Regions from separate parts of the Erwinia pyri genome, predicted to be linked through region 3. Evidence: predicted binding sites of a transcription regulator. Region 3 holds the regulator's gene; each other region holds the start of a gene.
What was found. The regulator sigma-54, encoded in region 3, starts transcription at its own class of promoters, with help from an activator protein. The targets are predictions, from matches to a motif close to GTTGGCACANNTTTCGCTNT.

Region 1 (3,119 bases), 600 kb from region 3:
GAATAACATAGTCGAGACGTACGCGACCTTTGCCATCCGGATCCATGTTTTTCATGTCCGCTTTACGTTCACCCATCGCCTGCATGACTGAACCCTGGTGCTGTTCTTCGATATCCAGCGTAACGTTTTCAAACGGCTCTTGTTTGCGGCCTTCGAAATCGCGGAAGATAACTTTCGGACGGGATACCGCCAGTTCGAAACCTTCACGCCGCATGTTTTCAATCAGAACTGACAGGTGAAGCTCACCACGACCCGAGACGCGGAACGCATCAGCATCGGCAGTTTCTTCAACGCGCAACGCAACGTTGTGCACCAGCTCTTTGTTCAGACGGTCCAGGATCTGACGTGAAGTCACATACTTACCTTCTTTACCGCAGAACGGAGAGGTGTTGACGTTAAAGAACATGGTTACGGTTGGTTCATCAACGCTCAGCGCTGGCAGCGCCTCTACATTCTGTGGGTCACAGATTGTATCGGAGATGTTCAGCTCACCCAGACCGGTGATAGCAATGATGTCGCCAGCTTCAGCTTCTGTTGCGTCGATACGCTCCAGGCCCAGGTGAGTCAGCACTTTACCGACTTTACCGTTACGGGTTTTGCCTTCGCTATCAACGATGGTCACCTGCTGGTTTGGCTTCACTTTACCGCGTTTGATGCGGCCGATGCCAATAACACCAACGTAGTTGTTGTAGTCCAGCTGAGAAATCTGCATCTGGAACGGCGCTTCCATCTCAACCTGCGGAGGAGAAACGTGTTTCACGATAGCTTCATACAGTGGGGTCATGTCATCAGCCATGTCGGCGTGGTCAAGACCCGCGATACCGTTCAGGGCAGAAGCATAGATAACCGGGAAGTCGAGCTGCTCGTCAGTCGCATCCAGGTTAACGAACAGGTCAAATACCTGATCCACAACCCAGTCAGGACGTGCGCCCGGACGGTCAACTTTGTTGATGACCACGATCGGCTTCAGACCATTAGCAAACGCTTTTTTGGTCACGAAGCGGGTTTGCGGCATAGGGCCATCCATTGCATCCACAACCAGCAGCACCGAGTCAACCATTGACATCACACGCTCTACCTCACCGCCGAAGTCGGCGTGTCCTGGGGTATCCACGATGTTGATGCGGTAGTCGTTCCATTTAATGGCAGTGTTTTTTGCGAGGATGGTAATCCCACGCTCTTTCTCCAAATCGTTGGAGTCCATTACGCGTTCGGTTGCTTCGGTACGGGCATCAAAGGTCCCGGACTGCTGCAGCAACTTATCAACCAGGGTAGTTTTACCATGGTCAACGTGGGCAATAATGGCGATGTTACGCAAATTTTCGATCACAGCTTTGCCTCAGGCATTAGAAATAGCGCGCTATTGTACACGGATTAATCGAAGGACTGAACAGGATCACAAATTTCAATTAAAGATAACTGTCAGGATTGCTTTTCTAACCTTAATTAGTGCAAGAATTGCACTCCATCGAAAAAATGCACCAGAATGGTGCTTAACAAGCACCCGTTAGCACCAAAATGGTGCGCGACTTCCATCATGGTGCAGTTCCCGTCTCACGAGAGAGCGCATCATAGCGCTTTTTCAGGGTATTAATAAAGTTGGCATAGATTTCGCTTTATACATTCAAGCGAAGAATGCCAGTTTCCACAACGGTTGATAGCTTGTCAGAGATCTTTATTATCGGATGACCCGGCGAGATTAGCAAAGGTCCCAGCTGAAGATCTCTAAACACGACGACAATGACAAAATCCAGGAGAGTTAAGTATGTCCGCTGAACACGTTCTGTCGATGATGAACGAGCACGAAGTAAAATTCGTTGATCTGCGTTTTACCGACACCAAGGGTAAAGAACAGCACGTCACCATTCCTGCTCATCAGGTTAACGCTGACTTCTTCGAAGAAGGCAAAATGTTTGACGGCTCATCAATCGGTGGCTGGAAAGGAATTAACGAATCAGACATGGTTCTGATGCCAGACGCGACCACTGCTGTCCTGGATCCGTTCTTCGAAGACTCTACGCTGATCATCCGTTGCGACATCCTCGAGCCAGGCACCATGCAGGGCTACGACCGTGACCCGCGCTCCATCGCAAAGCGTGCTGAAGATTTCCTGCGTTCTTCCGGCATTGCAGATACCGTTCTGTTTGGCCCGGAGCCAGAGTTCTTCCTGTTTGATGACGTCCGTTTCGGCGCGACCACTTCCGGTTCACACGTTGCTATCGACGATATCGAAGCGGCATGGAACACCGGTAAAGAGTATGAAGGCGGCAACAAAGGCCACCGTCCAGGTCTGAAAGGCGGCTACTTCCCGGTTCCTCCGGTCGACTCATCACAGGATATCCGTTCTGCTATGTGTCTGACTATGGAGCAGATGGGCCTGGTTGTTGAAGCGCATCACCATGAAGTTGCTACAGCTGGTCAGAACGAAGTGGCTACCCGCTTCAACACCATGACTAAAAAAGCTGACGAAATTCAGATCTACAAATATGTTGTGCATAACGTGGCTCACGCTTACGGCAAAACCGCTACCTTTATGCCAAAACCTATCTTTGGTGATAACGGTTCAGGCATGCACTGCCATATGTCCCTCTCTAAAGATGGTAACAACCTGTTCGCTGGCGACAAATACGGCGGCCTGTCCGAAGCTGCCCTGTTCTATATCGGCGGCGTTATCAAGCATGCTAAAGCGATCAATGCCCTCTCTAACCCAACTACCAACTCTTACAAGCGTCTGGTCCCGGGTTACGAAGCGCCTGTTATGCTGGCCTACTCTGCCCGTAACCGTTCTGCCTCTATCCGTATCCCGGTAGTTGCCAGCCCGAAAGCCCGCCGTATTGAGGCTCGCTTCCCGGATCCAGCGGCTAACCCATACCTCTGCTTCTCCGCTCTGCTGATGGCTGGCCTGGACGGCATCATCAACAAAATCCATCCTGGCGACGCGATGGACAAAAACCTCTATGACCTGCCTCCGGAAGAAGAAGCTGAAATTCCAAAAGTGGCCGGTTCACTGGAAGAAGCTCTGCAGTGCCTGAACGAAGACCGTGAGTTCCTGACTCGTGGCGGCGTCTTTACTGACGAAACCATTGATGCCTACATCGAACTGCGTAAGGCCGAAATGG
Region 2 (3,119 bases), 1.6 Mb from region 3:
CAGACCGTACAGATCATTTTCTGCCCGAGATCTTCACCCGCTTCAACCACGCCAACTCCGTTGCCGTTAACGGGCGCGGCGGCTGCAATAGCGACAGAGTTGGTATCAGCCACTGGGGCTGGCACAGGCAGCGGCGACAGCGCCCACTCACGGGCAATTTTCCGGCCATGCTCCCGGCACGTTTCCAGAGCGGAAAGATCGGGGCGCCACTTGGTTTTGAGGGCGATGGTCATATCAAAACCGGCATCCTGCAGACGGGTCGCCACACGATCAACCGCGCCGCCCGTCCAGCCATAAGAGCCGAAGGCAGAGGCGCGTTTATTGCGGAACTTCAGGCCGGTGATCTCTTCCAGCATCCCCGCGACTTTGGGCATCATCACGTTGTTCATGGTGGACGATCCCACCAGAATGCCCTTAGAGCGGAAGCAGGAGGTGATAATTTCATTCTTGTCATGGGTGGAGACGTTGTAAACCTTCACGGCGACGCGCGGATCGGTTTCCCGGATGCCCTGAGCGATCGCTTCTGCCATCCTGCGCGTATTGTCAGACATGGCGTCATAGAAAAGGGTGATCCGGTCTTCCTGATAATCGGCAGCCCATTTCAGGTAGAGCTCAATAATCTGGGCAGGATTATCGCGCCACACCACGCCGTGCGAGGTAGCAATCATGCTCACCGGCAGGTTGAATCCCAGGATTTCGTTAATTTTTGGCGCAACCAGGCGCGCAAAAGGGGTAAGAATATTGGAAAAGTAGCGCTGGCACTGGTCAAACAATTCGTTCTGGTCCACTTCGTCGTTGAACAGATGCTCATCGCAATAGTGCTGGCCGAAGGCGTCATTGCTGAACAGTACCGCATCTTCGGTGATATAGGTCATCATGCTGTCAGGCCAGTGCAGCATCGGCGTTTCCACAAAGATAAGTTTTTTACCGTTGCCGATATCGAGCGAATCGCCGGTTTTAACAATGTTGAAATTCCATTCAGGGTGATGATGATGCCCGTTGATGGAATCGACGCCGTTGGCCGTGCAGTAAATCGGGGTTCCCGGGATCAGTGCCAGCAGTTCAGCGAGTGCGCCGGCATGATCTTCTTCCGCATGGTTAATCACGATGGCATCGATGGTTTTCAGATCGATCTCTTCCGCCAGATTGTTGACGAAATCGCTGCGGAATTTCAGATCAACGGTATCGATAAGGATGTTTTTCCCTTCGCGGATCAGGTAGCTGTTGTAACTGGTGCCACGCTGCATTTTGTATTCTTTGCCGTGAAAATGCTCAACTTCCCAGTCTCTTTTACCTACCCAGAATATGTTGTTTTTTACGTGAATATTCATTTAATGCCCCGTTAGCGTAAATTGATTTCACGGAGACAATTGCATTAAGTATGCCAATTTTTAAGCTATTGATCTGATGATCTATTTTTCAATTACCTTGTTTTTATGACTATAACTATTTTTGTGTTTTAAACAATGAGTTGTTTTAATGACAAAGCGTCAGGCATAAAAAAACCCGCCGGAGCGGGTAAAGGGCAAGCAGTAGTCATGACGATTTAGGGATATGAACTTCACGTGAAAATCCTTGCCCCTCCAATATCACATTCGGATCGGCAAAAAAATCAATATTAAAATAAGTATCGTCACTTAAAAGCTCAATGCAATGCCAGTATTGCGGCGGGCTGATGCCAAATTCTCCTGCCGTGATGGTGACCTCCATTTCATGCTCACGCGCTGTTTCACTGGCGTAGCCATAATATTTTACGGCGCCACGCATTACTGACAGCCTGCCGTACACGCCTTTTTTGGTGTTGTGGTGTGTCAACAGGGCCTTTGGCACGCTCTCTTGATCCCAGAAAGGAGTAGAGCGGGTATGAGTAAAATTTTTAGGGATGGTATGGGACATCAGAGATCTCCTGTTAACTAATGAGGCCGCCGTGGGTAAGCCAGTTACGGCGCTGTTCGGCCAGCTCTTCTTTCTCGGTAGCGTGTTTGAAAACGGCCAGGCGCAGGCGCTGTTGCTGCTCAAAACGTTCCTCACGGGTGAGCGCGTGGTCGTCGCTGAGTTGACACAAAAGCACGTTCATATCGTGGATCACATTCTTCAGGATGGCGGCATCGACCGCTTTAATGACTTCATCTGTATGGTTCATGGTTTAACCCAGCGTATGGAGCTGTTGCAAAAGGAGCTTTGTTTATATTTTAGGGCAGGTCCGCGATGCGTGCTGCCGAAAGCTGCCCATCTCAGGGCGCTGGCGGCACATTTCATCTCTTCAGCGCTGAGCGCTCTGGCGGGTTCGCGATTTAACATGGTTCTACTCCTCAAATAAATGACCTGACCTTATTACGCATATTCCGTGCCAATTGATAAGAGGTTGATTTAAAACAAACGGACAAAGGGATGATTGTTATAATTACAAAGATTCTCTTGTTATAAAGACAAGGTTTGTAAAGGTGACAATATGACTTTATCTGTCGGGACGCTGGCTTCGCTGGCTGTCGATATTCAGAATGGTGTGCGCGGCCGCGATCGTTTTATGCGGATGATTAACAGTATCCACAGCGCCTTAGGCTGTGATGCTACTGCGCTGCTACGTTATGAAAATCAGCAGTTCCGCCCGCTGGCCACGGCCGGTCTGGCGCCGGATGTGATGGGCCGCCGGTTTAACCTTGAAGCCCATCCGCGGCTTGAAGCGATCGCCCGCGCCGGGGATGTGGTGCGCTTTCCCGCCGAGAGCGATTTACCCGATCCCTATGACGGGCTTATCCCGGAACAGGGCGATCTGCATGTCCACGCCTGCGTCGGCATGCCTCTTTTTGCGGGGCAGACGCTGATCGGCGCGCTGACCCTGGACGGTATGAACGCCACCCAGTTTGATGATTACAGCGATGAAGAGTTGCGGGTTCTGGCCAGCCTGACTGCGGGGGCGCTGAACAACGCATTACTGGTTGAAGAGCTGGAAAAACCTGCATCGTCATTTACGCCACAGCCGCACCGGCCGGAGGAAAATGAGGAAGTTGAAATTATCGGCAAGTCAGCGGCATTGACGCATCTTAAAAAAGAGATAAGCGTCGTTGCCCCCTCTGACCTGAGCGTGCTGATAATGGGCGAAACGGGGACCGGCAAAG
Region 3 (3,119 bases):
TGAAAGGCCATGCGCAGAAAATGCATTACGAGCTGGCGAAAGACTTTGTCGAGCTGACGGGTAACGCTTATCTGGAGCAGCTCGACAGCAACGTGAAGGGCGACCGCATCACCTATCTGGTAAAAGAGCAGAAGATGCAGGCTTACGGCAGCAGCGGCAAGCGCGTAACCACGGTGCTGGTCCCTTCTCAGCTGCAGGATAAAGGCACCCAGTCCTCCGGACAAAAAAAGAGTAACTAATCAGCTATGGCTACTTTAATTGCGGAAAACCTGGCGAAGGCTTACAAAGGCCGACGCGTGGTCGAAGATGTCAGTTTACAGGTCAAATCCGGCGAGATTGTTGGCCTGCTTGGCCCTAACGGCGCGGGCAAAACCACCACGTTTTACATGGTGGTAGGCATTGTGCCGCGTGATGCGGGCCGCATCATTATTGATGACGAAGATATCAGTATTCTGCCGCTGCACGCTCGTGCACGCCGCGGGATTGGTTATTTGCCGCAGGAAGCGTCGATTTTTCGCCGCCTGAGCGTCTACGACAACTTAATGGCCGTGCTGCAGATCCGCGAAGATCTGACTACTGAGCAGCGTGAAGATCGTGCCAACGAGCTGATGAATGAGTTCCACATTGAGCATCTGCGTAACAGTCTGGGGCAGGCGTTGTCAGGGGGAGAGCGTCGTCGCGTCGAGATCGCTCGCGCCCTTGCGGCCAACCCGAAATTCATTCTGCTTGATGAGCCTTTTGCAGGCGTCGATCCTATCTCCGTTATCGATATTAAAAAAATCATCGAGCACCTGCGCGACAGCGGGCTGGGCGTGCTGATCACCGATCACAACGTGCGTGAAACGCTGGCGGTGTGTGAGCGTGCCTATATCGTAAGCCAGGGGCATTTGATCGCACACGGCTCGCCAGAAGAGATTCTGGAGGATGAACAAGTTAAGCGAGTCTATTTGGGCGAAGAGTTCAGACTCTGATAAGGTGTTAAAACCCGGTAAGATTTTCGAGGAATCAGTATCCTGAATATGAAGCAAGGTTTGCAACTCAGGCTTAGCCAACAGCTTGCCATGACGCCACAACTGCAACAGGCCATCCGTCTGTTGCAGCTCTCTACGCTTGAACTACAGCAGGAAATTCAGCTGGCGCTGGAAAGTAACCCGTTGCTTGAACAAACCGACATTCATGAGGAAGTGGACGCGCGCGAGTATCAGGAGAAAGAGGCGCTGGATACCCGGGAAGCGCTGGAACAGAAGGATATGCCGGAAGAGCTTCCTCTGGATGCGACCTGGGATGAGATCTACACCGCCGGCACGCCTTCAGGCACCGGCACTGATTACCATGATGATGAGCTGCCGGTCTATCAGGGCGAAACCACGCAAACGCTACAGGACTACCTGATGTGGCAGGTTGAGCTGACGCCCTTTACCGAGACCGACCGGGCGATAGCGACCTCGATTGTTGATGCCGTGGATGAAACGGGTTATCTCACCGCCTCCCTGGAGGAGATCCTGGACAGCATCGGTAACGATGAGCTGAGCATGGACGAAGTGGAGGCGGTGTTAAAACGCGTCCAGCGCTTTGACCCGGTGGGCGTTTGCGCCCGCGATCTGCGTGATTGTCTGTTGGTGCAGCTTTCGCAGTTCGCTCCAGACGCGCCAAGCCTGAAAGAAGCACGGCTGATTGTCAGCGAACATCTGGATCTGCTGGCTAATCATGATTTCCGCAGCCTGATGCGCGTCACGCGGCTGAAAGAAGATGTGTTAAAAATGGCGATGCAGGTTATCCAGACGCTGGATCCGCGCCCTGGTCAGTCGATCAATACTACCGAGCCGGAATATGTCATCCCGGACGTACTGGTACGCAAAATGGGTCAGCGCTGGATGGTTGAACTCAATTCAGAGAGCGTGCCAAGACTAAAAATCAATCAGCAGTACGCTGCGCTTAGCGGGACCACCCGCAATGACAGCGACAGCCAGTTTATTCGCAGTAATCTGCAGGAAGCGAAATGGCTGATTAAAAGTCTGGAAAGCCGAAACGATACGCTGCTGAAAGTCACGCGTTGTATCGTCGATCAGCAGCAGGCCTTTTTCGAACAGGGCGAAGAGTTTATGCGCCCGATGGTGCTGGCCGACATTGCCAGCGCTGTAGAGATGCATGAATCCACTATTTCCCGCGTGACCACGCAGAAGTATCTGCACAGCCCACGCGGTATTTTTGAACTGAAGTATTTTTTCTCCAGTCACGTCAGTACCGAGGGAGGAGGCGAAGCTTCCTCCACGGCGATCCGTGCATTGGTTAAAAAATTAATCTCGGCGGAGAATCCCGCCAAACCTCTGAGCGACAGTAAGCTCACCACTCTGCTTTCCGATCAGGGGATCATGGTGGCGCGCCGTACCGTCGCGAAGTACCGAGAGTCTTTATCCATCCCGCCCTCAAACCAGCGTAAACAGCTGGTCTGAACGAACAGATAAGGAAGAGCATATGCAACTCAATATCACTGGCCATAAAGTGGAAATCACTGAACCATTACGGGATTTCGTTACCACCAAATTTGCCAAGCTGGAGCAATACTTTGACCATATCAACCAGGTCTACATTGTTCTGAAGGTCGAAAAGGTCACGCAGATAGCGGATGCTACGCTACATGTGAACGGCGGTGAGTTGCATGCCACCTCGGAAGAAAAAGATATGTACGCGGCGATCGACGGCCTGATGGATAAGCTGACGCGCCAACTTAATAAACACAAAGACAAGCTGAAGCAGCACTAAATTTCACTCAAACATTGATTATTTCTTCGTCACCCTTATTTAACAATGAGTGGTGACGTATGATAGCCGGCTCGTTTCCTTTCAGGAGCGGGCCGTTAATCAATCGGCCGTGCGGTCGTGCCTTAGCCCCCTCTCCCCTTCAGGGGTCAGAAAGGTTAAGTCATTTTGCCAGGCAGAAGTGAACACGTAAGTGAAACTATGATGAACAATGAATTAACACTGGAACTGAGCTCGGTCCTGAGCGTCTCCTGCACCCGCAGCGGCGTACATTGCCAGAGTAAGAAGCGGGCGCTGGAAATCATCAGCGAGCTGGCGGCTAAGCAGCTGAACCTTCCGCACCAGACCATCTTTGAAGC
Region 4 (3,119 bases), 1.5 Mb from region 3:
GAAAAAGGGTGTGGAAACGGGCGGTTAAGCAATTAAGGGTGAAAACCTGCCAGGCAAACGATTGCATTCCTCTTAAAAAAGGTTCCAATCGCGCTCAGGAAGAAGGGGGAGATCGCTGGAGCGATCTGCCCCAAAAAAAGGCAAAGCACCAAAAAGGTGCCCCATTACCGCTGTTCCAGCTCATCCAGCTGGCTGTAAAGATCGGCTATCTGATGGATGCGCTGGCGGCCTTCGCTTAAAAGTTCATGCAGCACAGCGTTCGCCAGCAGATTTATTAAACTATTGGCTGAAGCGTAGCTATCAAAAGCGGAAACGCTGTCCAGCGGCGCGCAGAGCTGCCAGCGGGCCAGCGCGATAACAGCCTGGGCCTGGGGTTCGCAAACCACCACCGTGGGGATAGCGTCCAGCTGTAACTGCTGAAGTAAGGGCTTGATAATGCGTGGGCGGCGACGGAAAGCGAGCACCACCACCATGTCGTTCTGCGTCACTTCCACCAGCTCTTCAGAGAGCGTCTGGCCTGGCTGAGGCAGCACCTGAACGCCCCCTCTTGCCTGCAGCAGCTGCTGCCGCAGGTGCAGCGCAACCGGGTAGGCGTTGCGCAGCCCGACGATAAACACGCGCTTGCTGCTGGCCAGCTGCTGCACCACTTCACCAAACTGCGTGGCGTCGATGCCGTTCACCCACTGTGTCAGATTCGCCATCTCCTGCTTGTAATGCCGGGCGAGTAAGGTGTTGCCCTGCACTGCATCACGGTTATCGGTTAACGGCATCCCGCTCTGACGAAGCGTACGCAGCTCGTCGCGCATATCTTTATATTTTTCATACCCAAGCCGCTTGAACAGACGGCTGACGGTGGCCTTGGAGACACCGCTGAGCCTGGCCAGTTCGGCGCTGTTGTAGCTGATCAGATCGTCAAAATGATCGAAGACAAAATCCCCTACCCGCTGCTCCTGAGGGGAGAGCTGGGGATAGTGGCTTCTCAGACGTTCATCGAGCTGCTTCATAGCGTTGACCTTGTAACTTTTGTTTCAGAGAATCTGCAAACTGCGTGCCGGACGGAAAACTTATTTTGCCGTCAGCCAGCAATTTTGTCTCGCCCTTATGATCAGAGAGGCAATTAACCTTTTCTTGCTGACAAACTGGAACAGCTCTTGCTTCCCTACTCCCCTGTAACCCTAAAATAAGAGACTGGAATGATTCAGAGTAATATCGCCCCGTTGGGTATGGCCGTCGCTCCCCATCATCTTGCCAGCGAAAGCGCCCTGGCCGTCCTGCGTAAAGGAGGCAATGCCATTGAAGCGATGGTTGCCGCTGCTGCCACCATCGCGGTGGTCTATCCGCATATGAATGGCCTGGGCGGAGACGGCTTCTGGCTGATCGTTCCTCCTCAGGGTGAGCCGGTTGCCATTGATGCCAGCGGTGCTGCCGGCTCGCTGGCCGATCTCGCTTTTTATAAGAACGCCGCCGCCATTCCCCATCGAGGCCCTGAAGCCGCCCTGACAGTAGCTGGCACCGTGAGCGGCTGGGCGGAAGCGCTGGCGGTTTCAGCCGAATTTGGCGGTACGCCGACGCCGGTTGCCAGGCTGCTGGCCGATGCCATTCGCTATGCCGCCGACGGTATTCCGGTCACCCAGTCGCAATCCTCCGCTACCGCAAGCAAATACCATGAGCTGGCGGATCAGCCCGGCTTTGCGCAGACCTTTCTTCCCGATGGTGAAGTGCCGAAGGCGGGCAGCCGCTTCACGCAGCCGGCGCTGGCCAATACGCTGAGCCTGCTGACCGAAGAGGGGCTGGAGAGTTTTTATCGCGGCTCTCTTGCCAGAAAAATGGCGAGTGAAATGTCCCGTCTGGGGATGCCGGTTACCCTTGAAGATCTGAATAATCACCGGGCAAAACGCCGGACGCCGCTGCGTATCCAGCATCAGTGCGGCGAAGTTTACAACATGACGCCGCCCACGCAGGGGCTGGTTTCGCTGGCGATCCTTGGTATTACCGACAGTTTAAATATGCGCGATGCCACGGAAACGCAGACCATTCATCGCATTGTAGAAGCGACCAAGCTCGCTTTCAGCCTGCGCGATCGTTATATCACCGACCCGCTGCATATGCAGGAAGAGATGCAGGCGTTGCTGAATTCAGACCTGCTGGCGCAGATGGCAGAAAAAGTCAGTGACCAGCAGGCCGCGCCCTGGGGTACTGGTAAAGGTCCTGGCGATACCGTCTGGATGGGCGTCATGGACAGCAGCGGCCTGGCCGTGTCGTTTATTCAGAGTATTTATCATGAATTTGGCAGCGGTGTAGTGCTGCCAGATACCGGCATTACCTGGCAGAACCGCGGAGCGGCTTTCAGCCTCGATCCCGACCATCTTCTGGCCTTGAAGCCAGGCAAACAGCCTTTCCACACGCTGAATCCCGCCGCCGCGCGGCTGAACGATGGCCGCACCATGGTTTATGGCTCAATGGGCGGCGACGGGCAGCCGCAAACGCAGGCCGCCATTTTTACCCGCCACGTTGTCCAGGGGATGCCGCTTCAGCAATGTGTCAGCGCGCCACGCTGGCTGCTGGGCCGTACCTGGGGCCAGGCCTCTGACTCTCTGAAGCTGGAGAGCCGTTTTCCCCAGGAAACCTTTGAGCAGCTTCGTGCCCTGGGCCACGAAGTGGAGGCGCTGCCCGACTTCAGTGAAGCGGTAGGCCATGCAGGCGCCATCGTGCGGCACACCAACGGCATGCTGGAAGGGGCATGTGACCCAAGAAGCAACGGCAGCGCAGCCGGTTTTTAACAGGAGAAGAGCATGAATCAACATTCGCCCGACTGGGCAGCGTATGTGGCACAGATGGAGCAGGTTCTCGGCGTGACGTTAGATGACCAGCGCCGGGCCGAGCTGCTGGTGCAGTTTACCCGTATTGCCGGTATGGCGACGCCGCTGATGGCTTTTCCGCTGGACGATCGTCTTGAAGTGGCTGGAGTGTATAAAGCATGAATCCAGCCTCCTTGAGTATCAAAGAGTTACAGGGCGCGCTAACCAAAGGTGAGCTTAGCGCGCGGGATATTGCGCAGCAGACGCTCAGCCAGATTGAGCAGCTGAATCCGGCGATTAACGCATGGACTGAGGTGACTC

Region 1: glnA (glutamate--ammonia ligase) is a predicted target of sigma-54. The motif match lies at 1,599-1,618, and genes of this name have one in related genera.
Region 2: norV (anaerobic nitric oxide reductase flavorubredoxin) is a predicted target of sigma-54. The motif match lies at 1,370-1,389, and genes of this name have one in related genera.
Region 4: Q3V30_RS16985 (gamma-glutamyltransferase family protein) is a predicted target of sigma-54. The motif match lies at 1,139-1,158, and genes of this name have one in related genera.

Annotation. Positions count from the first base shown of each region.
Region 1 covers NZ_CP132353.1:4,450,742-4,453,860, forward strand. Annotated here, with positions in the region: gene typA (ribosome-dependent GTPase TypA) at 1-1,330, opposite strand, end outside; gene glnA (glutamate--ammonia ligase) at 1,766-3,119, shown strand, end outside.
Region 2 covers NZ_CP132353.1:2,156,709-2,159,827, forward strand. Annotated here, with positions in the region: gene norV (anaerobic nitric oxide reductase flavorubredoxin) at 1-1,331, opposite strand, end outside; gene Q3V30_RS10020 (TehB family protein) at 1,537-1,896, opposite strand; gene Q3V30_RS10025 (DUF2526 family protein) at 1,910-2,143, opposite strand; gene norR (nitric oxide reductase transcriptional regulator NorR) at 2,453-3,119, shown strand, end outside.
Region 3 covers NZ_CP132353.1:529,870-532,988, reverse strand. Annotated here, with positions in the region: gene lptA (lipopolysaccharide ABC transporter substrate-binding protein LptA) at 1-239, shown strand, start outside; gene lptB (LPS export ABC transporter ATP-binding protein) at 246-971, shown strand; gene rpoN (RNA polymerase factor sigma-54) at 1,020-2,453, shown strand; gene hpf (ribosome hibernation promoting factor) at 2,476-2,763, shown strand; gene ptsN (PTS IIA-like nitrogen regulatory protein PtsN) at 2,965-3,119, shown strand, end outside.
Region 4 covers NZ_CP132353.1:3,567,801-3,570,919, forward strand. Annotated here, with positions in the region: gene Q3V30_RS16975 (hypothetical protein) at 1-239, shown strand, start outside; gene hpxU (MurR/RpiR family transcriptional regulator HpxU) at 165-1,004, opposite strand; gene Q3V30_RS16985 (gamma-glutamyltransferase family protein) at 1,194-2,780, shown strand; gene hpxX (oxalurate catabolism protein HpxX) at 2,793-2,981, shown strand; gene Q3V30_RS16995 (AtzE family amidohydrolase) at 2,978-3,119, shown strand, end outside.